3 regions of the Roseovarius halophilus (ex Wu et al. 2025) genome follow, and region 2 is predicted to be linked to each of the others. Evidence: riboswitches for the same ligand, from Rfam matches in the RefSeq annotation. Region 2 holds a riboswitch; each other region holds the start of a gene.
What was found. A riboswitch is a leader RNA that binds a small molecule or an ion and turns the genes downstream of it on or off. The one in region 2 is predicted to bind cobalamin.
Positions count from the first base shown of each region.

Region 1: linked by a shared signal. The riboswitch ahead of ACH107_RS28385 (TonB-dependent receptor plug domain-containing protein) and the one ahead of ACH107_RS27355 (HupE/UreJ family protein) in region 2 are both predicted to bind cobalamin.
Region 3: linked by a shared signal. The riboswitch ahead of ACH107_RS14835 (hypothetical protein) and the one ahead of ACH107_RS27355 (HupE/UreJ family protein) in region 2 are both predicted to bind cobalamin.

Region 1 covers NZ_JBKOTX010000248.1:21-6,093, reverse strand. Annotated here, with positions in the region: gene ACH107_RS28410 (ExbD/TolR family protein) at 1-103, opposite strand, end outside; gene ACH107_RS28405 (MotA/TolQ/ExbB proton channel family protein) at 103-741, opposite strand; gene ACH107_RS28400 (ABC transporter ATP-binding protein) at 763-1,527, opposite strand; gene ACH107_RS28395 (FecCD family ABC transporter permease) at 1,524-2,507, opposite strand; gene ACH107_RS28390 (ABC transporter substrate-binding protein) at 2,504-3,382, opposite strand; gene ACH107_RS28385 (TonB-dependent receptor plug domain-containing protein) at 3,369-5,225, opposite strand; cobalamin riboswitch at 5,364-5,576, opposite strand; partial or broken gene ACH107_RS28380 (MOFRL family protein) at 5,610-6,073, opposite strand, start outside.
Region 2 covers NZ_JBKOTX010000221.1:203-7,160, reverse strand. Annotated here, with positions in the region: partial or broken gene cobN (cobaltochelatase subunit CobN) at 1-1,671, opposite strand, end outside; gene ACH107_RS27365 (GNAT family N-acetyltransferase) at 1,747-2,199, opposite strand; gene cobW (cobalamin biosynthesis protein CobW) at 2,199-3,257, opposite strand; gene ACH107_RS27355 (HupE/UreJ family protein) at 3,336-3,980, opposite strand; cobalamin riboswitch at 4,097-4,321, opposite strand; partial or broken gene ACH107_RS27350 (chromosome segregation SMC family protein) at 4,581-6,958, shown strand, end outside.
Region 3 covers NZ_JBKOTX010000068.1:8,443-23,546, forward strand. Annotated here, with positions in the region: gene hisF (imidazole glycerol phosphate synthase subunit HisF) at 1-458, opposite strand, end outside; gene ACH107_RS14785 (DUF302 domain-containing protein) at 562-1,014, shown strand; gene hisA (1-(5-phosphoribosyl)-5-[(5-phosphoribosylamino)methylideneamino]imidazole-4-carboxamide isomerase) at 1,027-1,749, opposite strand; gene ACH107_RS14795 (DUF2147 domain-containing protein) at 1,888-2,280, shown strand; gene hisH (imidazole glycerol phosphate synthase subunit HisH) at 2,294-2,932, opposite strand; gene hisB (imidazoleglycerol-phosphate dehydratase HisB) at 2,939-3,526, opposite strand; tRNA gene ACH107_RS14810 (tRNA-Gly) at 3,626-3,700, opposite strand; gene ACH107_RS14815 (GMC family oxidoreductase) at 3,852-5,423, opposite strand; gene ACH107_RS14820 (Twin-arginine translocation pathway signal) at 5,449-5,973, opposite strand; gene ACH107_RS14825 (VOC family protein) at 6,003-6,398, opposite strand; gene ACH107_RS14830 (ribbon-helix-helix domain-containing protein) at 6,488-6,781, opposite strand; cobalamin riboswitch at 7,074-7,260, shown strand; gene ACH107_RS14835 (hypothetical protein) at 7,343-7,612, shown strand; gene ACH107_RS14840 (DUF1127 domain-containing protein) at 7,918-8,133, opposite strand; gene ACH107_RS14845 (hypothetical protein) at 8,578-8,754, shown strand; gene ACH107_RS14850 (peptidoglycan-binding domain-containing protein) at 8,803-9,324, opposite strand; gene ACH107_RS14855 (OB-fold nucleic acid binding domain-containing protein) at 9,361-9,774, opposite strand; gene ACH107_RS14860 (2Fe-2S iron-sulfur cluster-binding protein) at 9,884-10,207, shown strand; gene ACH107_RS14865 (Lrp/AsnC family transcriptional regulator) at 10,346-10,780, opposite strand; gene ACH107_RS14870 (type III PLP-dependent enzyme) at 10,889-12,025, shown strand; gene ACH107_RS14875 (xanthine dehydrogenase family protein molybdopterin-binding subunit) at 12,230-14,530, shown strand; gene metF (methylenetetrahydrofolate reductase [NAD(P)H]) at 14,690-15,104, opposite strand, start outside.

The DNA of each region.
Region 1 (6,073 bases), on a different contig from region 2:
ACTGTGCGGTCAGCATGAAGAAGATCAGCAACAGGAAGACAACGTCGATCATCGGGGTCAGGCTGGGGCGGCGCGGCGCCCTTTCGGGGGCGAAGGAGAACATCAGGCCACGGCCCCCCGGCGCGCCTGGGCATGGATGACCAGGCGGGTCGCATGATCCTCCATGTCGAGGCGCACGCGCTCGGCCACGCTCTCGAACCAGGACTGGGCGATGGTGGCCGGGATCGCCACGGCCATGCCGGCGGCGGTGGTCAGAAGAGCTTCCCATATCCCGCCCGCGAGCACGCCCGCATCGGCCTGCGCGCCGCTGTCCTGCAGGGCCTGGAAGGCCTCGATCATGCCCAGAACGGTGCCCAGCAGGCCGATCAGCGGTGCGATGGTGGCGATCAGTTCCAGCGGGCGCAGGCCTCCGCGCAGGTCCGATAAGGTGCGTTGCGCCAGCCGGGTGATCTCTTCGCGCGCGGCCTCTGCGCCCAGGGCGTCGCCGTGCAGCACCTGCCAGCTGTCGGTGACAAAGCGCAGCCGCACCGTGCGCGGACGCTCGGGCAGGGCGCTGTCCTTGCCCGCGCAGAGCCGTACCACCACGGCCTCGGCCCGGCGACCGCCCCAGGCGCCGGCCAATGACAGCCGCCAGATCTTCCACAGCACCAGCGCGAGCGTCAGCACCGACAGCCCGGCAATGAGCCAGAGGGCCGGGCCCCCGCGGGCCAGCATCCCGGTGAGTGTGGTCAGATCGGTCATGCCCCGTCTCTCCTCATCGGTTCAGTCCATCCCCACCACGTCGAGCGGCTGGAAGATCGGCCCCGCCTCGGTCTGCGCGAAATGCGCCGTGATATTGAAATGGTCGGTCAGGTTGTCTGGCGTGAGAACGTCGCCGGGGGCGCCATCGGCGACAAGGCGGCCCCCACCCAGCAGGATCAGCCGGGTACAATGGCGCGCCGCAAGCCCGAGATCGTGGATCGACACCACCGCAGACCGGCCCTGTTGCGCCAGCCCGGCAAAGAGCCGCATGGTCTGGATCTGGTGGGCCGGGTCCAGCCCGGCGATGGGCTCATCCGCCAGGACCAGCGGCGTCTCCTGCGCCAGGGTGCGGGCGATCAGCACACGGGCCAGTTCACCGCCCGACAGGTTGGTCGCAGTGCGGCGGCGGAAATCCTCCAGCCCCAGGGCGCCGACCGCCGCGTCAATGGCGGCGCGGTCGGCGGCCCCCATGGCCTGTCCCACGCCCAGGTGCGGCAAGCGGCCGAGGGTGACGAGGCGCTCGACGCTGACCGGCCAGGCCACTTCGCGCGCCTGGGGCATCCAGGCGGCCTGTTTCGCACGGTCCCGCCGGGGCAGGGCGGCCAGGCTGCTGTGGCCCGTGGCGGGCAACAGGCCCAAAACCGCGCGCAATAGCGTTGTCTTGCCCGCGCCATTGGCGCCGATCAGGCCGATCAACTCGCCCGCGCCGATGTCGAACCCCACCTCGCGCAGGATGGTGCGCTTGCCACGGTGGATGGTCAGGCCGGAGACGCTCAGCAGGCTCATGCCATCTGCCTCCGCGTCTTGTAGATCAGGTGCAGGAACAGCGGCGCGCCCACCAGCGCGGTGACGACGCCCAGCTTGAGGTCCTTGGTCGGCAGCACCACGCGCACCAGTATGTCGGCGGCCAGCAGCATCGCCGCCCCGCCCAGCGCCGAGGCCCAGAGCAGGGCGCCGGGCCGCGCCCCCACGAAGGGGCGCAGCAGGTGTGGCACCACAAGTCCGACGAAGCCGATGGTGCCTACGACGGCGGTGGAGGCGCCGACGACGGCCGCGGTACCCACCACCAGCGTCAGCCGCAACCGGGTCAGGTTGATGCCAAGCGCCTGGGCGGCATCCTCGCCCAGGGTCAGCGCCTCAAGCCCGCGGGTCAGTGTGGCCAGCAGCGCCAGCCCCAGCGCGATCAGCGGCAGAGCCAGCCAGACGTGATCCATGGACCGGTCGGCGAGCGAGCCCATCATCCAGAAGACGATTTCCGAGGCGGCGAAGGGATTGGGCGAGAGGTTCAGCACCAGCGAGGTCAGCGCGCCGGCCAGCGACGAGACGACGATGCCGGCCAAGATCAACGTGATCGAGGCCCCGCGCGGCCCGGCAAGCGCCAGCACCAGCACCACGCCGAGCACCGCGCCAGCCAGGGCCGCCAGCGGCAGGCCGAAGGCAAAGGCCGCTGCCAGCCCGGTCTGGATCGCCAGCACCGCGCCCAGCGCCGCCGAGGCCGAGACCCCGATCAAGCCGGGGTCGGCCAGCGGGTTGCGCAGGTAGCCCTGCATCGCCGCGCCGGCCATCCCGAGGCTGGCCCCGATGGCCAGCGCCAGGATGGCGCGGGGCAGGCGAATTTCGCGCATGACCAGCGTCAGCGGCGTGCCGTCATCGACGAAGAGGGCGGCGAGGCTGTCGCCATAGGGCGCATTGGCCGGGCCGATCACCAGCGCGGCGCCGGTCAGCGCCAGCACCAGCGCCGAGAGGACCAGCATCAGCCGGGTCATCGGCCGGCCCCGCTCGCGGCCAGCCGCGCGTCCGAAAGCCGCGCGATGGCGTCCAGCACAAGCGGCGTGCCGCAGGACCAGTCCTGGTCGCTGACGATGCCGCGCATGCTGTCGCGTTTCAGATGCGCCACGACAGGGTGATCGAGGATTTCCTCTGCCCGCGAGTCGGCCGGGTAGGGCTGGCCGGTGATCACCGCGTCCGGGTCGGACATGGCCAGCAGTTCCAGCGGCAGGAAGCCGCCCCAGGCCAGGCCGAAATCGTCGGCCACCAGGTCGAACCCGGCGGCGGTGACGATCTGGCCGGGCAGGGTCTTGCCGCCCGAGGACCAGCCGTTGGCCGAGTAGAGCGCGGCGCTGGGCCGGGCCCCCTCGGGCGGGGCCTGTGCGACCAGATCGGCCAGCCGGGCCTCGAAGCGGGCCACCATGCGGTCGGCGGCCTCTTCGCGGTGCAGCACCGCGCCCATGCGCCGCACCCGGTCGCGGATATCCGACAGGTTGCCCGCGGGCTCGAAAACGGCGACGGGCACATCAAGCCGCCGCAGCATGTCCAGTGTCGTGCGGTCCGAGAAACTGCCCGCGATCACCAGGTCGGGGTCCATGAGGTAGATTTCCTCGGCCAGCGCGCGGTTGGGCACATACTGCCGGGCCTGCTCGACCAGCGCCGACCCGCGCGCCTGCTGCGACAGGTAGGAGACCGAGTGCAACTGGTCGTCATCCGCCAGCATCATCGCCAGCTGGTCAGTGCACAGGTTCATCGAGACGACACGCTCCGGCGGGGCCGCGGGCACGCCCGGTTCAGCCCCGTCCTGCGCGCCTGCGGGGGCGGTGGCCAGCACCGCCCCCAGCGCCAGGGATATGACCCTAGAATTGCGCACGCAGCCCAACGTAAAACGCCCGGTCGGAGGTGCCGTAGCCCGCCTGGGTCTGGTATTCTGTGTCCAGCAGGTTGTCGACGCGCATGTAGGCCTCGGCCCCGTCGCTCAGGGCGTAGCCGACCTTGGCATTGACGACCGTGTAGTCGTCGAGCGTGGGCCGGTCCATCGCGCGCTGCAGGCTGACACTGCCCGAGACCCGCTCGGTGACATCGCCCGACAGCGTCGCCGAGATGTCATGCGTCGGAAACTCGAGGTTCCAGGCGTTGAATTGATCAAGCGGCGGATTGTCGCCTTCGGTGTAGGTATAGCTGGCGTCCAGCCGCATGGCGTCGGTCAGCGGCAGGCCCAGTTCCAGTTCCAAGCCATTTCTCGTGACGGTGCCGGGGACATTGGCATAGAAGTCGTCGTCGTAGTCGTCGGGGGTATTGTTGTCGGAATAGTCGATCAGATTTTCCGTCTCGTTGTAAAATACCGTCGCCCGAACAAAGCCTTTCTGACCGATTCGGCGTTCAATCCCGAGATCGACTGACCGACTTTCTTCTGCGTTCAGGTCTGGATTTGCAATCGAGTCCCCGAAAAGCTCGTAGAGCGAGGGCGCACGAAACGCGGTCGCAGCTGAGGATCGCACAATGTAATCTGGTGTGACACGCCAAGAAGCGGCCAGCCGTCCGGTGGTGAAGGTGCCAAATTGTGAATGTTCATCCACTCGCAGGTTACCGACGAGGTCGAGATTGTCCGACGGCGCATAGGTCAGTTCGGAAAAGATGCCCAGTGTATCGCTTTCCCCGGACGCGGGACCAGCCGAGCCAGAGCGGTCGAATGTTTCGTGGGTAAAGTCAGTACCGAAGCGAAGGTCCGAGGACTGGTTCAGCGACATCTTGCCCAAGTAGGACAACCCGAGGCGCCGCCCTTGGTAGAGATTGTCGGCGCTGAAAAAGTCCGTGCTGCCTTCCGTGTCACGGTCGATGGCGTAGTAGGTGACGGCAAACTCGCTGTCGACGGCGCCGGTCGGCAACTGGGCCATGGCGCGCAGGCCAAGAGCGGTGTTGTCTGTCGCTTCATCTGGTGAGCCATCCACAGGGCCGCCTTCATCGTACTCGCCGTAGGAGTCCTCGTAGAACCCGTTGACCTCGACCCGGCCGCCTCCGGCCAGGTCGCGGCCGAGGGCAAAGCTCAGGCGGTTGGCGCGATAGCCGTCGGCCTCGTCGTTGCCGTCGTTCTCGTCGGCTGCGGAAAAGCCGTCGGTCTGGATCGAGGACAGGGTGAAGGCATGGTCCATGTCGCCCTGCTTCATGGTCAGCCCGTAGCTGGCCGCGAGGGTGTTGTAGCTGCCCAGTTCTATGGCGGCGCCGGTGGTCAGGCCCTCCTCGGTGGCGCGCCGGGTGGTGATGTTGACGACCCCGCCGATGGATTCCGACCCGTAAAGCGCGCCCTGGCCGCCGCGCAGGATCTCGATTCGGCTGACGTCCGCGGTGCGCAGGCTGCCGAAGTCATAGGCGACCTGCGTGCCCGAGGTATCGGTCACGTCGATGCCATCGACCAGCACGCGCACATAGTTCTGCCCCGCGCCGCGAACGGTGATGGAGGACTTGGTGCCGACAGGGCCGCGCGCCCGGACGTCGACGCCGGGCAGGCGGGCGATGTAGTCGATCACGCGCGCCTCGCCGCTTTCTTCCAGGTCGTCCCGGGTGACGACACTGGCGGTCGTGCCGATGCGTTCCAGCGTGGTCTCGTCAAGGTTGCCGCTGACGATGATTTCGTCCAGCTCGAAGGCCTGCTGCGCGGCCAGGGGGGTGGACAGGGCGATAAGGGCGGTGCTCGCCCAGAGGGTCTGTCTGGTCATGGTCATCCCAATCGGATCTCGGGCCGGTGTCCGGCCCTGTTTTTGGTCTTGTGATCGGGGGAGATCGCACTCCTCCCGCGCACGGCTAAAGATGCCACCACGACGGAAGGTCCGTTATCCCTGGCGCGCCCCGCGCCCGGATAGGGTGATCACTTCGGCAGGTCTCCTGACTTGCGGGTCGCCGCTTTGCCGGGCCTTCCCCCGGGCCTGGGCCCGAAGTGGCATGTGCCGGCATCGCTCTCCGCTCACAGTTGCGGGGGCAGTCGTGGATTTGGCCATCTGCATGACCGCACCACAGTTCCCTATTATCGGGACGGCGTGCCGTCCCAGACCGAAGCAACCCAATCGTTATAGCCCGCCCGCGCTTGTGTAAAGGGGTGGGGGCTAGCGGATCAGCAGGGCGCGAAAATCGTTAACATTGGTCAGGGTCGGCCCCGTCACCACCTGATCGCCCAACGCGGCAAAAAAAACATGCGCGTCGTTGCGCGCCAGTGCGCCCGCCGGGTCCAGCCCCGCTGCGCGCGCCCGGTCCAGCGTGTCGGGCGAGATGTGCGCGCCCGCGACCTCCGCGGCGCCGTCGACACCGTCCGTGTCGCAGGCCAGTGCGTGAATTCCCGCCGTGCCCTCAAGGGCCAGCGCCAGGGCCAGGCAGTATTCCGCGTTGGGCCCGCCGCAGCCCGCGCCGCGCTGGGTCACCGTCAGTTCGCCTCCGGACAGGATCACCAGGGGCGTGGCGCCGCTGCGGGTGCGCTGCAGGTCACGGGCCAATGCGGCGTGCTCGGCGGCGACGGTGCGCGCCTCGCCCTCGATCGCATCGCCCAGTATCCGGACCTTGAGGCCCTCGGCGC
Region 2 (6,958 bases):
GATCGCGTCGGCGCGCAACTGGTTACGCAGCCAGAAATAGAAGGCCAGGTAGTTGTGCGGCGGCACCAGGTCGGGCGAATGGTAGGTGTCGGTCGGATCGATGTTGTAGCCCCGTGCCGGCTGCAGGCCGACAACCACGTTGCCGAACTGCAATACAGACAGAGCGAAATGCCCGCAATCCACCTCACCGGGGATATGGAACGGGTCGCTTTCGGGTGGGCCCCAGCGGCTTTCGACGGCCTCGCGGAGCGCCCAGGGCAGTTGGTCGTAGTCGATCTGGTAATCGGCCATGGACATCTGCACGCCGCCCTGCCGGTCTGCGCGGTCCGTCAGCCAGTTGGTGGGCCCGGCCATGAGGCGCTGCATCAGCGCGTCGCTGTCGGCGGGCGGGTCCATGACGCGATAGCCCGCCTCGCCGAGCAGGGACAGGGCATGGACGGTGGCGGCGGGCGTGTCGAGCCCGACACCGTTGGCAAGGCGGCCGTCCTTGTTGGGGTAGTTGGCGAGCACGAGCGCCACGCGACGGTCGGCCTCGGGCGTATGGCGCAGACGGGCCCAGTTGGCCGCCAGACGCGCAACGAATTCGACACGGTCGCCCTGCGCGCGATAGGTCGCGACGGGGCATTGCGTGGCGTCGTCGAAGAAGGCTTCGTCCTTGAAGCTGACCGCGCGGGACAACAGGCGGCCATCGACCTCGGGCAGGGCCACGTTCATCGCGATGTCACGGGCCGAGAGACCGTTGAGGCCGCTTTGCCATGCCTCCTCGGACGAGGCGGCTAGCACCACCTGCAGAACCGGCGCCTCGTTCGCGGCGGACAGGGTAAGCGGGTTTTGCGGGCCGTCGTCACCTTCATGCGGGGAGCCCACCGCGAAGGACGTGCAATTGAGAATGACCGACGGTGGCGCCGCGGTGAACAGGTGATCGAGCGTGGCGGTCGAGACCGGATCCTTGAGCGAGGCGACGAAAACCGGCAGCGGGTTGAGCCCCGCGCGCAGGAGAGATTTCGTCAGGCGGTTAATAGGGTTGAGCCCCGCACCCTGTACCAGCGCGCGGTAGAAGATGAGCGGAACCACGGGTTGCCCCTCGGTCCAGGCCGCGCGGGCCGCGCCGATGTCGGCCACGCCGGCGCCGGGCCAGTACACCCCGGCGCGCAACAGCGGGCTGGCCGCTGCCGGTTTGTCGGTGCCGTCGAGCATGGCCTTTGCGTAGGCAAGGAAACCGGTGGCGTTTTCCGGCCCCCCTTCGACGAGGTAGGCCCACAGCGCGTCGTAATCCTCGTCGGTAATGGTGGAAAGGCGGCGCAGCTCCGCGTCGGGCTTGTCGTCGCCTGGCAGCAGCGCGAGCGGGACGCCCGCCTCGTGGCATCGCGCGGCGTATTGCTCGACTCCGTATTTCCAGTAGCCGGTGCCCCCCAGAACCCGTGCGATGACCAGCCGGGACTGCGTGGCGCAGTTGTCCAGATGCAGGTCCACCGACATCGGGTGCTGCAGGTGGGTGAGGTTGGCGAGGCGCAGGGAGGGCGGCGCGGCCATCTCGCCGCGCGCGGTGCTGAGCGCGGCCAGCTCTGTGTCGGCCGCGGAAACGAAGACGACGTCGGCCGGTGTCTGGCCGGGGTCGACAGGTTCCGTCCCGTCGTCTATGGCGCCGGGGGTGGCGGCGAGAAGGTGCATCAGGATCGTGCCTTTCGCTTGGCCGGGATGACGCGGCAGCCCATGGCGGCATGAAACCGTCTCATGGGGCGTGCCCTATCCCAGCGGCTTTTCCATGAAGACGCTTGTTTCGTTCGGCGCGTAGGTGCCGAAGATGCCGCGCCGTTTGAAATCGTGGCGTTCGTAGATGCGAATCGCGGCCGCCAGCGTCTCGGCCGTTTCGAGACGCAGTGCCGGCAGCCCGAGATCGCGGGCCTGATCCTCGATCTGGCGCAGGATCGCGTCGGCCACGCCCCTACCGCGCGCTTCGGGCGCGGTGAACATGGATTTCACCTCGCCATAGCCGTCCTCGACGGTGAGCGCGCCGGTGCCGAGGGTTTCGTGGCCGTCGCGCGCGGCAAAGAAATGGACGCCGGGCGCCGCCAGCGCCTCGACATCGAGGAAATAATTGTCCTCGGGCGGAAAGAGTGCGCGCATCAGGTCATGGCTTGCCGCAAGCAGCGCGCGCGCCGCGGGCGCACGCGGGTCGGCCGGTTCCACGATGAGCATCAGGCACAGAGCGCGGTTTCGATCGCGGCGCGGTCGAGCCCGGCCTGACCGATCACGACAAGGCGCGTCTCGCGCGCGTCGGTGCCGAAGGGCCGGTCGAAATAGCTGTCCACCCGCGGCCCGACGGCCTGAAGGGTGAGGCGCATGGGCTTGCCCGATACCGCGGCAAAGCCCTTGAGGCGAAGGATGTCGTGCGCCCTGATCACGTCGGCCAGCGTCTCGGCGAAGGCCGCCGGATCGGTGATTTCCGAGCGGGTGACGACGAAACTCTCGAATTCGTCGTGATCGTGATCATGGTGATGATGATCATCATCGTCGTCGTGGTGATGATGGTGATGCAGCTCGTGCCGTGCGGAAATGTCGGATTCGGCCCCGTTGCCTTGCCCGAGCAGCACGTCGACCGGCAGCGCCCCCATCGTGGACTTGACGACCTGCACCCCGTCGCGACTGTCCGTCTTGAGCCGGGTCAGGAGAGCTTCCGAATCGTCGTCCGACAGCAGGTCGGCCTTGTTGACGACGATCATGTCGGCGCAGGCGACCTGATCGGCGAAAAGTTCTGACAGCGGTGTTTCGTGATCAAGGTTTTGGTCCTGGGCACGCTGCGCGTCCACGGCGGCCGTGTCATGCGCGAAACGGCCATCGCTGACGGCCTTGCCGTCGACCACCGTCACAACACTGTCAACGGTGACGCGTGTCGAAATCTCGGGCCAGTTGAACGCCCGGACCAGCGGTTGCGGCAGCGCGAGCCCGGAGGTCTCGATGACGATGTGATCGGGCGTGTCGTCACGTTCGATCAGTTTTTTCATCGTCGGCACGAAATCCTCGGCGACGGTGCAGCAGATGCAGCCGTTGCTGAGTTCCATCACGTCGTCGTCGGCGCAGCCCTCGATCCCGCATCCCTTCAGGATGCCGCCATCCACGCCCAAGTCGCCGAACTCGTTGATGATGAGCGCGATGCGGCGGCCGTTGGCGTTTTCCAGCATGTGACGAATGAGCGTCGTCTTGCCGGCACCCAGAAAACCGGTGACCACGGTCGCGGGTATCTTGCTGTTGTTCATTGCGGTACCTGGTGGAGTTGGAAAGCTGAAAATGGAAAGGACGGCCCACCGGGGCCGCCCTCGGAAATGCGTGACCCGTCAGCCCGAGATCATTGCCACGAGCGGACCTTCGGCGATTTCCAGCGTCAGGAACAGGCCCACGCCGGCGACAGTCGCCCCGACGAGGCGGGCGTTCACGGCAGCCGCTTCGCGTGCGCCCAGCACCTTCTCGGTCACCCAGCCGGCGGCGATCGCGATGGCGTACTGGATCACGCCGAGGCCGATCAGGTACCCGCCGAGGACGGCCACGTTCACGCCGCCTTCCTGCGCGGCGATGCTGTTGCCGAAGGCGGACCCGTGGAAAAGACCGAACGCCGCGAACACCGCGACCGCCGTTCCCGCGCCGAGGGCACGACCGGAGAGCACGACACCGCCGACGGCCAGCAGCGACAGGGCGATGACGGCTTCCTTCATCGGCAGGCCGATCCCGGCATACATGAGCGCGCAGCCTGCGAGCATCGCGGCGATGTAGCCTGCCGGCGCGAGGTAACGCTGCGCGGTAAAGAGCGCCGCGACACCCATCGCGATGACGAAAAACATGTGGTCGAAGCCCAGAACCGGGTGACCGAAACCCGACAGAAGGCCGTGGCTGAAGGTTTCCATGGTCATGCCGCCCAGCGGATGGTGGGCAAGCGCGGGCGTCGCGATGGCGCTGGCGGTTGCTATGGCGAGTATCTTTTTCATTTTACTGTCCCCTTCGGGTTGTTCTGTTTGAAGGGGGTATCGTGAGGGGCCATCAGGCGTGGTCCATACCTGGCTTCCCCCCAACGGATCACCCCGTCCGTTGTTTCCGGGTCGGGCGCGGGCGCCCGATGCGAGGCTGGTCTCCTGGCTCGCGGGTCGTTGCGGGCACCTGCCTTCCCGGGGGTGCATGCCCCAGTGGCTTTGTGGTGCACGCTCTCCGCATACAGTCGCGGGGGCGGCTGACGCATGGGCGCCCGGGATGGGTCCGCCGTCACGTCATTCCCATTTCATCCCCGAGGCGCTTTGCACCATCACGGGGAACCTTGCACCACGGGTATGGCGGCGGACGCCGCGACCGTCAAGGTGATTTGCGACATCGAAACGGCCCGCTGCGGCGTCGATCCCGCGTCTGGCAGCCTGTTGCGACGACCGGGAAAAGGCTTGACCGCTCCGGCAAGATACCGCGCGAGCCCCGGAAAATTCGCAATATCTTGTGGATAAATGGCTTGTACAGGCGATATGCGGGGTACCGCCGTTGACAGGCGCGTTCAGGCTTCGTCTAATCCGGTACCAAGTTGAATCATGCGGGCCGGGGGCTTCGTGCAGTTCACCAGACTCAGACTGACCGGGTTCAAGAGTTTCGTCGATCCGACGGACCTGCACATCGGGGACGGGCTGACCGGTGTCGTCGGACCGAACGGGTGCGGCAAGTCGAATCTGCTCGAGGCGCTGCGTTGGGTCATGGGCGAGACCCGGCCCAAGGCGATGCGCGGCGGCGGCATGGAGGATGTGATCTTTGCCGGCGCGGCCTCGCGCCCGGCGCGCAACTTCGCGGAAGTCAGCATCCACATCGACAATGCCGACCGGTTGGCGCCGTCGGGGTTCAACGAGTCCGATCACCTCGACATCGTGCGCCGCATCACGCGTGATGTCGGCAGTGCCTACAAGGCCAACGGCAAGGAGGTGCGAGCGCGGGACGTGCAGATGCTGTTTGCCGACGCCTCGACGGGGGCGCATTCGCCGGCGCTCGTGCGGCAGGGGCAGATCGCCGAGCTGATCAACGCCAAGCCCAAGGCGCGTCGCCGCATACTCGAAGAGGCGGCGGGCATTTCGGGGCTGTACCAGCGGCGGCACGAGGCCGAGTTGAAGCTGAAGGGCACCGAGCAGAACCTCGCGCGGGTGGAAGACGTGATCGAGCAGCTTGCCGGTCAACTTGCGCAATTGGCGCGGCAGGCCAAGCAGGCGGCGCGCTACCGCGAGATCGGCGAGGCGTTGCGGCAGGCCGAGGGGTTGTTGCTGTATCGCCGCTGGAAGGAGGCCGACGCGGCGCGCCAAACGGCCGAAGCCGGGTTGCAGGAGCGCACCACGGCCGCCGCGCAGGCCGAAGCGGCAGCGCGGGATGCGGCCTCGCGGCGCATGACGGCCGACGAGGCATTGCCACCCCTGCGCGAGGAAGACGCGATCGCGGCGGCCGTCCTGCAGCGTTTGCAGGTCGAACGGGACACGCTGGCCGAGCAGGAGAGCGCCGCGCGCGACCGGATCGAGACATTGGAGCGCCGGATCGAGCAATTGGCCCATGACATCGAGCGTGAGGAAAGCCTCAACCGCGATGCCGGTGAAACTATCGCCAAGCTGGAGTGGGAGGCGTCCGAACTGGAGAAGGCCGCCCAGGGCCATGTGGCCAAGTTGGAGGCCGCCGCCGCCGAGGCCAAGGATGCCGCGCAGATCCTGCAGGATCGCGAAACCGACCTGAGCCAGTTGACCGAGGATGTGGCGCGGTTGTCGGCCCGGCACCAATCCGCGCAGCGACTGGTGGCTGACAACCGAAAAACACTGGAAAAATCTGAAGCCGAGGCCGCGCAGGCACGCGAGGCGGCGCAGGGTTCGCAGGCCGCGCTGGAAAAGGCGGGGCGGGAATACGAGGCCGCGCAGGCGGCGGAGGCGCAGGCTGTCGCGACCGCGCGCAATGCCGAGGAAACGCTGGCCGAGGCCGACGCGGCGCGCGCCGAGACGCAGGCACGCGAGGCCGAGGCGAGGGGCGAAAGGTCTGAAGCCGAAGGCGAGGTCAACGCGCTGTCGGCGGAGGTCTCGGCGCTGGCCCGGCTCGTTGACCGGGACACCGACGCGGGTGGACAGATCATGGACCGGCTCAATGTCGCGCCGGGTTATGAAAAGGCCTTGGGCGCGGCATTGGCCGATGATCTGCGCGCCCCGGAGGTCGAGGCGGACGGCCCGACCGGGTGGGCCCAGTTGCCCGGATACCCGGCCGCGCAGCCATTGCCCGAGGGTGTCGTGGCGTTGTCATCGCAGGTGACCGTGCCCGAGGTGCTGGCGCGGCGGATGGCGCAGATCGGGCTGGTGGACGCCGGGGACGGGCCGCGGTTGCAGGCGGCGTTGAAGCCGGGTCAGCGGCTGGTCAGCATGGAAGGCGACCTGTGGCGATGGGACGGTTACCGGTCTTGGGCCGAGGACGCGCCCTCGGCCGCCGCGCTGAGGCTGGAACAGCTCAATCGTCTGGAGGAATTGAAACAGCAACTCGCCCATGCCACGGCCCGCGCCGAGGGCGCATCGGCGGCGCACGAGGCGCTGCGCGCGCGCCTGTCGGAGCTCACGCAAGCGGATACGCGCGCGCGGGAAGCGCGCCGCGCCGCCGATGCCGCGGTGAACGAGGCGAACCGGGCGCTGAGCCGGGCGGAGGCGGATCGCAACCTCGCGCAGTCGCGGCTGGAGTCGCTGGGCCTTGCCGTGACGCGCCACGAGGCGGAGGCGCTGGCCGCGCGCAAGGCGCTGGCCGAGGCGGAGGCGGCACAGGGCGATCTGGGCGATCTGGACGCCGCCCGCGCCGGGGTTGAAGAGGTCAAGCTGGCCGTCGAGGCCGCGCGGATGACGATGATGACCAAGCGGTCGGCCCACGACGAGCTGCGCCGGGAGGGTGAGGCGCGGACCAAGCGCGCGCAAGAGGTGGCCAAGGAGCTGAG
Region 3 (15,104 bases), on a different contig from region 2:
TCGATGCCCGTCGGCTTGCGGCCGCCGTGGGTGAATATCTCCCACTTGCCGGGTCTGACGGTCTTGGCGTCGATGGCCACGACGATGCACTGGCTGCCGAAGCGGTCGGCGGCGCGGCGCACCACCTCCGGATCGGCCACGGCGGCGGAGTTGAAGCTGACCTTGTCGGCGCCGGCCAGCAGCAGGGCGCGCACGTCCTCGGGCGTGCGCACGCCGCCGCCCACGGTGAGCGGGATGAAACAGGCTTCGGCGGCGCGGCGGACCACGTCCAGCATGACGCCGCGGTTTTCGTGCGTGGCGTGAATGTCGAGAAAGCACAGTTCGTCGGCACCCGCGGCATCATAGGCGCGCGCGGCATCCACCGGGTCGCCGGCGTCGCGCAGGTCCACGAAATTCACGCCCTTGACGATTCGGCCATCGGCGACGTCAAGGCAGGGGATGATACGGATCTTGAGCATGCTGTCGCTGTTACAGGAACTTCACGTCGTTGTTTATGGGCAATCCGTGCGGGATGCCAGAGGATGCACACATGGTACGTTCTTAGAATCAAGGGAGTTCATCATGAAGCGTTTTCTTGCCGCGGCCGCGATCACCCTGTCGGCGCTGCCGGCATTCGCCAGCAATGACGACATCAGGAGGGTCAAGTCCTTCTCGGATGTGGCGACCACCATGGATCGGCTCGAGGAGGCGGTGAGCGGTGTTGGCGCGACTGTCTTCGCCCGGGTGGATCACGCCGCCGGGGCGGCATCGGTGGAAATGAAGCTTGCGCCGAGCCAGGTCCTGATCTTCGGCAATCCCAAGATCGGCACGCAGGCCATGCAGGACGACCCGGGCGCCGGGCTGTTCCTGCCGATGAAGGTTCTTGTCTATCGGGACGGCGCGGGGCAGGTCTGGCTGGCCTACGAGGACCCGGGGGAGATGTTCGACGGGCTCGCCATTTCGGACGATGCCAAATACATCGAGATGATGACTGGCGCGCTCGGCAAGTTGACGGCCAAGGCGGCGGGCGGCTGACCGGGGCGCAGGTCAGGCTTTCATCAAAGCGAGCGCCTTGCGCAGGTCGATGGCGCCGTCATAGAGGGCGCGGCCCGAAATGGCGCCGTTGAGCGGTGCGCCGCAGGCCTTGAGCGCGGCGAGGTCGTCCAGCGAACTGACGCCGCCCGACGCGATCACCGGGATCGAGACGGCGCGCGCCAGCGTTGCCGTGGCGGTGACGTTCGGCCCCTGCATGGCGCCGTCGCGATCGATATCGGTGTAAATGATCGCGGCGACGCCCGCATCCTCGAAGGAACGCGCGAGATCGGTGGCATCGACATCCGTTTCCTCGGCCCAGCCCTTGGTGGCCACCCGGCCAGCGCGCGCGTCTATCCCGACGGCAATCTGCCCGGGAAAGGCGCGCGCGGCCTCGCGCACAAGCGCGGGATTTTCCACCGCTACCGTGCCGAGGATGACCCGCGCCAGCCCCTTCGACAGCCAGCGCTCGATCGTGGCCATGTCGCGGATGCCGCCGCCCAATTGCGCCGGCACATCGCAGGCGGCGAGGATCGCCTCGACGGGGGCGGCATTCACCGGTTCGCCGGCGAAGGCGCCGTTCAGATCCACGAGGTGCAGCCACTCGCACCCTGCTGCGACAAATTCCATTGCCTGTGCCGCCGGATCATCGTTGAAGACAGTGGCCTGGTCCATTTCGCCCCTGAGCAGGCGGACGGCCTTGCCGTTCTTCAGGTCGATGGCGGGATAGAGGATCATCTTGCGGACCTTTCGATGCGATACGCCCCGTCTTGTGCACCGGTGCGCCGGCGAATGCAACGCGACCCCACGTCAGGCTTGATCGGTCGCGCCCGGCTGTCACAGGCTGTGAAGGGAGTGCCAAGGGAGGGCGACAACATGAGACGGATGGCAAGCGCCGCGGCGGTGCTGGTCCTCGGGGCGGGGATGGCCGCGGCCGATCCTGCCGAGGGGCTGTGGAAGACCGAGCCGGGGGAGTCCGGCGGATACCTGCACGTCGCGCTTTATAGCTGCGGGTCGTCGATCTGCGGGGTGATCAAGCAGGCGTTCGACGGGGCGGGCGACCTGTCGGACGGATACGACCACCTTGGCAAACGTATGATCTGGGACATGACGCCCATTGGCGGCGGCGTGTACGAAAGCGGCCGGATCTGGGCGCCGGACCGGGACAAGACCTACAAGTCCAACATGACCCTCGACGGGAACCGTCTGGAGGTCGAGGGCTGCGTGCTGGTGATCTGCCGGGCCCAGACATGGACGCGCGTCCGGTAATCGGCCCGGGCGCTTACGGGGTCCAGCCGAGGAAATTCGCGATCAGGCGCAAGCCGGTGGCTTGGCTCTTTTCAGGGTGGAACTGGGTGCCCACGATATTGTCGCGCCCCACCACGGCCGTGATCGGCCCACCGTAATCGACATGCGCCAGCAGATGCGCCGCGTCCGCCACCCGGAACTGGTAGGAGTGCACGAAATAGGCGTGATCGCCCGTGGCGATCCCGTCCAGAACGGGGTGGGGGCGGTCAAGTACAAGGTCGTTCCAGCCCATGTGCGGCACCTTGAGGGCCGGATCGCCGGGGCTGATGCGCTCCACGCTGCCGCCGATCCAGTCGAACCCTGGGGTTTCATGGTACTCCATGCCGCGCGTGGCCAGCATCTGCATCCCGATGCAGATCCCGAGGAAAGGCTTGCCCTGACGGATCACGGCCTCCTCGATCGCCTCGAAAACGCCGCGATGACCGTAAAGCTCACGCTGGCAGGCGGGGAAGGCGCCGTCGCCGGGCAAGACCACGCGCGTCGCGCGCCGCACCGCGTCGGGGTCGGACGTGACGATGACATCGCCCGCGCCCGTCTCGCGCGCCATGCGTTGAAAGGCCTTTTCGGCGGAATGCAGGTTCCCGCTTTCGTAGTCGACGATTACGGTGCTCATGGGGGGCTACAGCGCCCCCTTGGTCGAGGGGATCGACTCAGCCTTGCGCGCGTCGGGCTCCACGGCGTCGCGCAGGGCGCGCGCCACGGCCTTGAACGCGGCCTCGGACATGTGGTGGCTGTTGATCCCGTGCAGCGCGTCCACGTGCAGCGTGACCCCGCCCTTGGCACTGAATGCCTGGAAAAATTCGCGGACGAGCTCGCAGTCGAACGTGCCGATCCTGGCTGTCGGCAGGTCCACGCCCCAGACGAGGTAAGGGCGGCCCGACAGGTCCAGCGCGGCGCGCACCAGCGCGTCGTCCATCGGCAGCAGGCAGGCGCCGTAACGGCGAATGCCGGTCTTGTCGCCCAAGGCCTCGGCCAGTGCCTGACCGAGCGCAATCCCCACATCCTCGACCGTGTGATGGTCATCCACGTGCCGATCGCCGTCACAGCGCACCTTCATGTCGATCAGCGAATGCCGGGCAAGCTGGTCCAGCATGTGGTCGAAGAAGCCGACGCCGGTTTCGTTGTCATGCAGGCCGGTCCCGTCGAGGCCGAGCTCGACGGTGATGTCGGTTTCGTTGGTCTTGCGGCTGATGGTGGCCTTGCGCATCGGGGCATCCGTTCTGGTTTCCGCGCCCTTATAGGGGCGTCGTGCCACCACGCCAAGGGGCGCGGTAGGTTCCATCCCGATACTCTGTAAGAGAAAAAATGGAGCGGGTGATGAGATTCGAACTCACGACATTTACCTTGGCAAGGTAACGCTCTACCCCTGAGCTACACCCGCGTCCTTGGGTAAGGCGTGGGATATAAAGTCTTGGCGCGGGCTGCAACCCAAAAATTCGGACGTCGGCGAAAAAAATCGGCCAGACGCCAGGCCACGAAAAACCCGGCGCAAACAGGTTGCGCCGGGGTGTCGGTCCGTGACCGGTCCGATGTCAGAGATTGCCGCGCGAAAGCTCGCCGGCAATGTGTTCGGCCTGCCGCATCGCCAGTGCCACTATGGTCAGCGTCGGGTTCTCGGCCGCCCCGGTGGTGAACTGTGACCCGTCCGAGACGAACAGGTTGTCCACGTCGTGTGTCCGGCCCCACTTGTTCACCACGCCGTCGCGCGGGTTTTCCGACATGCGGTTGGTGCCCAGGTTGTGCGTGGACGGGTAGGGCGGTGTCGGGAAGCTGCGCGTTGCGCCCACGGCATCGTAGACGGCCTTGCCCTGTTCGTAGGCGTGGTTGCGCATGGCGATGTCGTTGGGATGATCATCGAAATGCACGTCCGCCACGGGCATGCCGTACTGGTCCTTGACGTCGTGGTTCAGTGTCACGCGGTTCGTTTCCTGCGGCATGTCTTCTCCGACGATCCACATGCCGGCCATGTTCTCGTAGGAATCAAGCGCGGTGGTGAACTCGCGCCCCCACCCGCCCGGATCGAGGAAGGCCGCCATGAACGGCAGGCCAAGGCTGAGCGTTTCCAGCTCGTACCCGCCCACGAATCCGCGCGACGGATCGTGCCGTGCCTCGTCCTGGATGATGCCGGCCATCGTGGTGCCGCGCCACATGCGGACGGGCTCCTCGAAGGTGGCGTAGACCGAACCGGTCATGTGCCGCATGTAGTTGCGGCCCACCTGGCCCGAGCTGTTGGCCAGCCCGTCCGGATACATCGACGAGGCCGAGTTCAGCAGGATGCGCGGCGATTCGAACGAGTTGCCCGCCACGCAGACGGCGCGCGCCTTCTGCTTGACTTCATTGCCGTCGGCATCGGCATAGACCACGCCGTTGACCCGGCCATCCTCGCCGTGCTCGATCCGCAGCACGTGCGCTTTCTCGCGCACTTCGAGGTTGCCGGTCGCCTCCCCGCGCGGGATGTCGGTGTAGGCCGATGACCACTTGGCCCCCCACTTGCAGCCCTGAAAGCAGAAACCGGTCTGCTGGCAGGCCATGCGCCCGTCATATTCCTCGCTGTTGATGGCCATCCGCCCGGTATGGACTTCCTTGTAGCCCATGGCGCGCGCTCCGGCCTCGAAAACCTTGAAGTTGTTGTTGCCCGGCAGCCCTTTCAGCCCGTTGGTGCGGGTTACGCCCAGCTTCTTCTCGGCCTTGTCGTACCATGGGGCCATCTCCGCGCCGTCGATGGGCCAGTCCAGCAGGTTCGCGCCCTGCACGTCGCCGTAGTTGGTCTTGGCCTTCCACTCGTGGTCCTGGAAGCGCAACGAGGCCCCCGCCCAGTGCGTGGTGGTGCCACCGACCGCCTTGACGATCCATGCGGGCAGGTTGGGGAAATCGTTCGATACACGCCAGCTACCGGACGTGGTGCGCATGTCCAGCCATGCAAGCTGGCCGAAACTTTCCCACTCGTCATTGACGTAATCCTGCGGCAGGTACCGCCCGCCCGCTTCCAGCGCCACGACGCTCACGCCCCGTTGCGCCAACTCGTTCGACAGCACGCCGCCGCCGGCGCCGGTGCCGATGACGACGATCACGTTGTCGTCGTTCAGATCAAATGGTGCAGCCATAGTCTCTCCTCCCTCTGGCCATGGCTCAAAGCCAATTGATGTCGTCGAAGCCGCGGTTGATGTAGCCGCCCTTGGAATAGGATTCGCCCTCGTAACCGAAAAGCGGCCAGACCTCCTTCTGGTTATAAAGCCCGGTGACCAGCCCGCCGCGAACCTGCTGGAAGAACGGGCTGTCCTCCATGCCGCGCAGGATATCCACGCGGTCGCGTTCCCAGCCGACCGACAGGTAGCTGTCAAACCCCTTGTGGCGCGCCGCGGCGTCAAGACCCGCGATGCCGGCTTCGACCCCCTCGGCGGCCTCGGCCGTGTCATAGCCCTTGACCGCGCGGGCATAGTACTCGTCGCCCAGATGGTCGTGCGGATAGATGTCCCGCGCCATCTGGATCAGCGTCGCCATTGTCCGGGATTTCAACGCCGTGGTCTCCATCGCCCATGCCGCGTCGGCACTGGCGACGAAGCCGGTACCGACAATAAGGCTGGCGCCGGCGGCCATGCTGCGCGAAAGCAGCTCACGCCGCGTCAGCCCCCTTTGCTGGCTGGTGTCTTTCATGGTCTCTCCTCCCATTTGCACCTTTTCGATTACTTGAAACGCCCGCCGCGCTGCAGAACCTCGATCTCGTAGCCATCCGGATCGGCCACGAAGAAGAACTTGCCCACGAGTTCGCCGTCGGGGGCGAATTCCACGATCTTGCGGGGGTTCAGGCCCTCGGCCTCGAAGCGCGCGTGCTCGGCTTCCAGATCCTCGACCAAGACAGCGAAATGTCCGTAACCGTCGCCAAGGTCGTAGGGCGCCTCGCGGCCCTTGTTGACGGTCAGTTCCAGTTCGAACGGGCTTTCGTCGTTGCTCAGGTAAACGAGCGTGAAGTTCTCGAAATCCAGACGGTCGGCGATCTCGAGCCCGAAAGCCTTCTTGTAGAATTCGATGGAACGCGCCTCGTCAAGCACGCGGATCATGCTGTGGATGGCTTTGGCCATATGGTCCTCCGGATCAATTTGCTTGGTCCGGAAGCTTTACCAAAGCTCGATGATGGCGGGTAGTAAACGGTTACTACACGCGGCGGGTGCTATTCGGCCGCGATCGGTGATTCGGCCGTGCTGTTCGCGCGCTCGCGATGGACAAGACACGTGCACCGCAACAGCGACGTGAAGTTCTGCGGCTCACCGCGCAGTTCCAGAACCTCGCCATGCAGTTTCGATACGAAACCCGGTGTGCTCAACCCTTCTGACTCGGCAATCTCGTCGAGAATGGCCCAGAACGATTTTTCGAGCCGTATGCTCGTGCTCTGACCGTTGAGCCGCATGCGACGTGTTTCGAGCGTGTAGCGTTCCGGATCCTGCCCGGCAAATATTCGGCACATCCTTTTTCCTCCCTTGCCCGGCGCCTCCCGCGCGACCGGACCTGCAACGACATAACATGATTGCTCAAAATGCCACAGCGTGGAAGGCCCCAGCCACGGCAAAGCGCAGCGTTCGCGAGAATCCGCGATCGCGACACGCCCGCGGGAAAGCGTGCGGCAACACCGCCGTGATACCGCCATGATGCCACCGCGTTGCCGATGGCGGATTCCGTGGTCGCATGGCGTGTTGCCCGTCCATGGGCCGACGTGACTGGGCGACCGGCAAATGCCCCTTGTATCCCGGTTTCGTGCTGATACCGTCCTGACCCGAGGTTCCGCGCTTCGCGCGGGTAAATGGGAATCCGGTGCGATGCCGGCGCTGCCCCCGCAACGGTAAGGACGGGTGACGCGGCTCTACGCCACTGGAGTATACACTTCCGGGAAGGCGCCGCATCCGATACCGCCGAGCCCGGAAACCAGCCTCGGGACATTGACAAACCGCGGGAAGCGGCGTGGATGGCCCGCCTCTCATGCCTTTCCCGCCCCAGACCGGCCCGGGGTGCGGCCGGCGGAGGAAACCGGATGAACGTGACCCAGATACTGGACGGCCTCGAATCGAGCGCCGCGACCGGACACGAGGCGGACACCATCGCGCGGGTGGGGTTTCTTGAATGGGTCTTTGCCTATCCTCGCGCGACAACGCAGCAGGATGCCCGGCGTGCACTGGCGGAACCGGCGGCGCAGAACGCTTGTAGCGCGGCGGCGCGGGCATTCGTGAAGCATCTCGAACAGGCGACTGGCCCGGGCATCGCGCGGAATGGACGGCGGGGCAGGTCACGGCGCATGAGCTAGCCAGATGAGCAGCCCGGGCCAGAACGGCGCGTCAGGTCGAAAAGCAGGGTCGTCACCCGGCTGGACTGCCGTGATTCGCGTGACGCGGGATTGCAGGAGGGTAAACGGCGACGCCTAGGGAGGAGGAGAAGGCGCCGCCGTTTTGGTACGTCCAGCCCCAGGGAGGAGGAGGGGGCCTTTCGCAATGGATCGGGCCGAAGCCCGGTATTTTGGGCGGCACCCCCGGGGAGGAGAGGTCGGAGGTGCCGCCGGATCAGGAGCCCTAGGGAGGAGGAGAAGGGCGCCCGATGCCTTGTGTCCACGACCTATCCGCCGTAGACAGTTTCGTATGCGACGTGGCGTATGATCCCACGGTGAAGACCGAGGTCATCCAGCTCCTGCGTCGAAAGCTTCGACAATTCCTTCACGGTCTGCCGATAGTTGCGGTAGGCGGCGATCCGTTGCGTCAAGGCGTACGCGGCGATACTGATTTGCTCGCCGAGGCCGGATGACACGCGTGTCGTTTCATGAGCGAATGCCATTTCAAGCCTTCCTTGAATTGCCGTGGCTGCACCATCGTTTCATTGGGACAAACATATCTCGATGCTGCGTCTGCACAATCCCCCGAACGTTCAATGCTGCTATGCGGCAAATGCATATGATCCGCTGACCTTGCGTCAGGTAAAGCGACTGATTTTTATGCATAAATGAAATCTCAGCGTTCTTATTTCCGTGAATGCATAGCCAGCCGGCGGCGATGCTCAGAAGCTGGGCGTTCAGCGAAGGATTGCGGCGGTGCAGCATGCCGCTGAAACCTCGATTGTCGCGAGATTGACGTGCGCGATAAGGTTCGTCCCGTCCACGATTCGTGCTGGTCTTCTCGTATGCTTTTTACTCTTGCCGTCGTCTATCTTGCGATTTGGGGCTGTGCGTATGCAGCCGCGCGCATTTTTTCCGGACCTGCGGCTCTCGTAGTATGCGGGGTCGTGACCGTGCTGGTCGTGCCGCATCTTGGCGCCGGCGCTTTTTACCTGGTTTATGTCCGGGTCGATGCGGGCATGGCGCCCGATCTGGCAGCGGTTGTCGCCGTGCTGGGCGCCTTGCTCGGCGTGATCCTTTACCCGGTGACGATCTGGCGCCAATGGCGGCGAAAGGAGCGTTAGCTTCGACGGGAATGTCGGGCGCTTGGCCAGGCTTGATCCCTTCGAGGTTCAGTCCGCCCCGTCGCGCTTCACGGGCGCGAGACCGAACTGTCGTGCGGTTTGCAGCGAAAGAATGCCCGAGTCGAGCCCGCGCTTTGCCTGGTAGTCACGGATGGCGGCGCGCGTGCCGCGGTCCATCTTTCCGTTCACGGCACCATCATAGAGATCGCGCGCCTTGAGCGCCCGTTGCACCGATGCGACGAAGTCGGGTGTCGTCTGTGCCGCGCACGGGGTTTGGAACCAGTTTTCCGCGCGCTCCCTCAGAATGGCCTGCCGCGTTTGTGTCTCGTAGACGGCCGAGGCCGAAACCGTTCCGTCAGCCGCTTTTTCCGCCGGTTTGACCACGACCTGTTCCGTGATCGTTTCGATGATCGCGGGCGTGACCTTCTTGCTCCAGCAGGTGCCCGGCGGGGCGCCGGGCGGCGCGTCCTCGCCGATGCGGACGACCTGCGGCGTGACACCATCGTGCACCGTGCTCTGGCATGCGGTCATCACGAAAGCCATGCAGACAACGTGAAAGGGGCGGATCATGTGCTCGGGCCTCGAAGGCTGCTCGTTGTCGCCAGTCTAGCCATTTTCGTCAGGACGGGGAAGCGCCGGATCCGCCAGCGGCAGAGTGTCGAGGAGACAGGAAATATCCTCGATCCGCTCCGCAATCACGTGAATGACGCCAGATTGCCGTTGAAGTCGGCCCGTAACGCGGAGCAGACGCCCCGAGATGATGGCCCGGCGGAATTCTTCGTAGAGTTTCCGCCAGACGATGATGTTCACGACGCCCGTTTCATCCTCGAGCGTCATGAAGATCACGCCGTTGGCGCTGCCCGGGCGTTGGCGCAATATCACGAGCCCTGCAACAGTGATGCGCGCGCCCTCGGGCGGTTCCCCGAGCCTTGCGGATACGAGCGCGGCGGGCGGGCGGGGCCAGCCCGTCGGCGACTTGTGGAGATCGGCATGAACCTTCATGGAACAAAAATAGAACATACAGGTTTTGTCGCAACTCTTTTCGATCGGTGTCGCAAATTGGGGTGGCCGGACTTACATCGCTTGGCTAGAGACCGTGACGACATTCACTGAGGGGAGTCAGCATTTCATGGCGAAAATCACCTACATCGAGCATAACGGTACCCGCCACCAGGTTGAGGTCGCCAACGGCCTGACCGTCATGGAAGGTGCGCGCGACAACAACATTCCGGGAATCGAGGCCGATTGCGGCGGCGCCTGCGCCTGTTCCACCTGCCATGTCTATGTCGATCCGGCATGGGTCGAACAACTGCCCGCCAAGGATGACATGGAAGAGGACATGCTTGATTTCGCTTATGAACCCGACCCCGATCGGTCGCGCTTGACCTGCCAACTCAAGGTGACGGACGCGCTTGATGGCCTTGTCGTGCAGATGCCCGAGAAACAAATCTGAACCCGTGGCCCTCGACATGTCGGCTGGCCGTCCTTTCGGACCGTCCAAGCCGGCATGAGCCCGGATCGGGGCTAACCCATTGGTCATAATTTCCAAAATTTATGCGCTGCTTGGGTCGCGCTGCCTGCATTACGGGTTTCAACAGCCACGATCGATCTTCGTGGCAAGGTGAATCAGGCTTTCCGATCCCTTCACTCCTTTGGCGTCACCGATGCGGTCGAGCGTGTCATCGAGTGACTTGGTGCTTTCTGCTTCCAGCGTGACGATCAGATCGAACCGGCCCGAGGTGGTGTGTACGCGCTTGACACCTGGCAGGGAATTCAGGCGTGACAGTACGGTCGGGCCGCTCCGGGGTTCTATGCTCACCAGCACCGTCGCGTTCAGCAGGGGCCGTGCCGTTTCGGTCAACCGGACGGTGTAGCCCGCGATAACGCCTGTCTGTTCAAGCCGTTCCAGCCGCGCCTGGACCGTTGTACGCGCGAGGCCGAGCCGACGGGCCAGCATGGCAACGGGCAGTCGGGCGTTTTCCTGCAGCAGCGCTATCAGGGCGTGATCGGTTTCGTCGATTTGCATGAAATTTTGGTAAAGATGCCGTTCCAAGGAGTCAAACCGGTCGATCTGATACGTGAATTCGACCGCGAACTGCGCCATCCTGCGGATAAAAGCAGAGAAGGTAGAGACATGCGTGAAACTCCGAACTGGTCCGACCCTGTCGCCCACCTGACGCGGCACGTTCCCGATACGGCGATGCTGTATTTCGCGCCCTCGGCCCTGCAGCATACGGCGCGCCGGTTTCAGGCCGGGTTTGCCGGGCTTGTGACATACGCCGTCAAGGCCAATCCGGGTGACGAGGTTCTTGCCAACCTTGTCGCGGCGGGTATCCGCGCCTTTGACGTGGCCAGCCCGCGCGAGATGTACGCGGTGCGCGCAGCCTGTCCCGACGCCGCGTTGCATTACAATAACCCCGTGCGATCAAAGGAGGAAATCGCGGTGGCGATCGGGCTTGGCGTGCGTTCGTTCTCGGTCGATTGCCCGGGTGAGCTGGACAAGCTGGCGCAGGTTCCCGCGGGGGCTGAAATGAGCGTCCGGCTTGCCTTGCCGGTCAAGGGCGCGGCCTATGATTTCGGCGAAAAGTTCGGGGTCGGCCCGGAAGACGCGGCAGAATTGCTGCGTCAGGTGGCGCGGCGGGGTTTCACCCCGTCGCTGACCTTCCACCCGGGCACGCAATGCGCCGACCCCGCCGCATGGCAGGCCTATATCCGGGCGGCCGCGAAGGTGGCGTCCGATGCGGGCGTGGGGCCGTCGCGGCTCAATGTCGGTGGCGGTTTCGCCGCGCACAGAACGGGTGAAGCCCCTGATCTGAAAACAATTTTCAAAGCGATCTCGGGTGAGGTCATCCGATGCTTCGGGGCGGAGGCCCCGGCGCTGGTATGCGAGCCCGGACGGGCCATGACGGCGGAGGCCTTCACGCTGGCGAGCCGTGTGAAGGCGGTCAGGCAGGGCGGGCCAATCTTCCTCAATGACGGGATATACGGCGGCTTGGCCGAGGCGCGCGACATGGTGATGACCGACCGGGTGCGCGTGCTTTCGCCGAACGGAGCATGGCGGCGGGGAAATCCCGTGAAAAGGGTGGTTTACGGCCCGACCTGCGACAGTATCGACCGGCTGCCCGACCCGCTGGACCTCCCCTGCGACACGGCAGAGGGCGATTACGTGCTGTTCGACGGGATGGGCGCCTATTCGCGCAGCCTGTCGACAGGGTTCAACGGGTACGGGCTGGGCGATCCGGTCACGGTGGCGGCTTTGCGCGCGGCTTAAGCGAATCGGGCCCAACACCGCGTTAACGCCAAAAAATGCGGTGCGGCATCGCGGCCGTGGCCCGTCCGTATCGCGTCGGTGTCGCCGGCCCCGGCGCGTGCCGTGAATGCACTGCACGGTCCGGCAGGCCGCGGCATCTTTCAATTCCGCGCAAATGTCCTAGGTTCGCGCCCGACAGCCGAGGCGCAAAAGGGATCAAGAGCCATGGAAAAATTCGGACGCAGCCAGCCGGTGAAACGCGTCGAGGATGTCCGCTTCCTGACGGGGCAGGGCCGCTACGTGGATGATATCGCCCCCGACGGCGCGCTGGTTGCCCACGTGGTGCGATCGCCCGTCGCCCATGCGCGGATCACCGGGCTGGATCTTGCCGCGGCGCGAGCGGCGCCGGGCGTGCACATGGTGGTGAGCGCCGCGGATCTCGCCGCCGCCGGCGTCACCGAGGGGCTGACCGCCGTGACCGTCGAGAATCGCGACGGCAGCAAGGCCGCTGCCCCGCGCCGCCCGCTGCTTGCCGAAGACCGGGTGCGTTTCGTGGGCGAAGGCGTGGCGTTCGTCGTGGCCGAAACAAGCGCGCAGGCGCGGGATGCCGCCGACCTGGTCGAGATCGAGCACGACGACCTGCCGGCGCAGATGGGCCTCGAACCGGGGGCGGTCGCCCTGCATGACGAGGCGCCGGACAACCGCGCCTTCGACTGGGCGATCGGGGACGAGGCCGCCGTGGCGGCCGCCTTCGAGCAGGCCGCGCACGTGGTGCGCCTGCGCCTGTCGGACAACCGCATCATCCCCAACCCGATGGAGCCGCGCGGCTGTCTCGCCGAACCGGCGGACGACCGGCTGCACGTCGCGGTGAACGGGCAGGGCGTGTGGGGGCCCAAGCGCACCATCGCGCGCGTCCTGAACATGGCCCCGGAGGACGTGCGCGTGACGACGCCGGACGTGGGCGGCGGATTCGGCACCAAGGCGTTCGATTACCCCGAAACCCTGCTGACGGCCCATGCCGCCCGGACGCTTGGCCGCCCCGTGCGCTGGATGGCGGACCGGGGCGAGGCGATGCTGACCGACAATTCGGGCCGCGGGCTGGAACATGATCTCGCGCTGTCCTTCGACGCGGATCTGCGCATCACCGGCTACCGCGTCGATACGCGCTGCGATCTCGGGGCCTATAACAGCTTCATGGGCCAAGGCATCCAGACGACCCTGTTTTCCAAGGTGCTCATGGGTGTCTATGACGTGCAGGCGGCCTGCATGCGTGTCGAGGGTTTTTATACCAACACCACGCAGGTGGACGCCTATCGCGGCGCCGGCCGGCCCGAGGCCATCTACGCGCTGGAACGGATCATGGACCGCGCCGCGCGCGAACTGGGCGTCGACACGTGGGACCTGCACCGGCGCAACTTCATTCCGGCATCCTGCTTCCCCTATGTTTCGGTCACGGGCGAGACCTATGACGTGGGCGATTTCCATCGCGTTCTGGACCACGCCGATGCGGCCTGCGACAAGGCGGGTTTCGAAGCGCGGCGCGCGGCCAGCGCGGCGCGTGGCAAGCTGCGCGGCATGGGGCTGTGCTATTACATCGAAAGCATCCTGGGAAACCCGTCCGAGACGGCGCGTGTCGCCTTCGAGGCGGACGGGACGGTGACGATCTACGTCGGCACGCAAAGCAACGGGCAGGGGCACGAAACGGTCTATGCCGCTTTCCTGTCGGACCAGACGGGCATTCCGCGCGAGCGTGTCCGCGTCGTGCAGGGCGACAGTGACCTGATCGCGCAGGGCGGGGGCACCGGCGGGTCGCGCTCGGTGACCACCCAGAACACCGCGACGCTGGCCACCGTGGACCGGATGGTTGCGGGGTTCACCCCCTTCCTGGCCGAAAGAATGGGCGTGGCGGCAGAGGCCGTGGAATTCGACGGGGACAGGTTCCGCGCGCCGGGTTCCAACCTGTCGCCCACGCTGCTCGAGGCCGCCGGGATGGCCCGTGCCGACGCGCGGACCGACCTGCTCATCCATGAGCAGACGGCGACGCTGCCGGGCCGGTCCTATCCCAACGGGGCTCATGTCTGCGAGGTGGAGGTCGATCCGGAAACGGGTGTCGTCCGGGTCGCGCGTTACACCGTCGTCGACGACTTCGGCAACCTGATCAACCCGATGCTGGCCGAGGGGCAGGTGCATGGCGGCGTGGCCCAGGGTGTCGGGCAGGCCTTGTGCGAACATGTCGGCCACGACGCCGATGGCCAGTTGCTGACGGCAAGCTTCATGGACTACGCGATGCCGCGGGCCGATGACCTGCCCATGATCGACTTCGAAACCGAACCCGTTCCCTCGACCGCCAACGTCATGGGCATGAAAGGCTGTGGCGAGGCGGGCACCGTGGGCGCGATGGCCGCGACAGCCAACGCGGTGGCCGACGCGCTGTGGCAGGCCGGGGTGCGGCAGGCCGACATGCCCTTCACGCCGCACCGCGTCTGGACGATGCTGGCCGAGGCAACGCCCCGGCGGACGGCCTGATCACGGGCCGGGCGCCCCCGATCGTGGCCTGACCGCCGCCATCCCGGGTGCCGTCATGATGTCTTCTTCTCGGTGGAAATACCCCGGGGGAGCCGCCCGGCGGGCGGCGGGGGCAGCGCCCCCGGCTCCCTCTGGATGCGCGAACCGGCGCCCGGGGGGTCAGGCCACGTCGCGCAGTTCCGCCTTGGGCGTGATCCCCAACGCGTGGCAGACGTCACGGGTCAGTTCGGGGCGGTTGAGCGTGTAGAAATGCAGGTGCTCCACCCCGCCCTCGATCAGGTCGCTGCACATCTCGGTGGCCAGCGCGGTGGCCAGCAGGTCGGTGCGGTTGTCGCGCTCGGCCTTGGCGAAGGCATCGTCGAGCCAGCCCGGGATGCGCGTGCCGCAGCTTTCCGCGAAGCGGCGCGCGCCCTTCCAGTTCTCGATGGGGAAGACGCCGGGGATGATCGGCTTGTCGATCCCGGCCTTTTCACAGGCGTCGCGGAACCGGAAGAAACTTTCCTTCTCGAAGAAGAACTGGGTGATCGCCTCGTCCGCGCCGGCCTCGAACTTGCGCTTGAGCCAGTCGATGTTG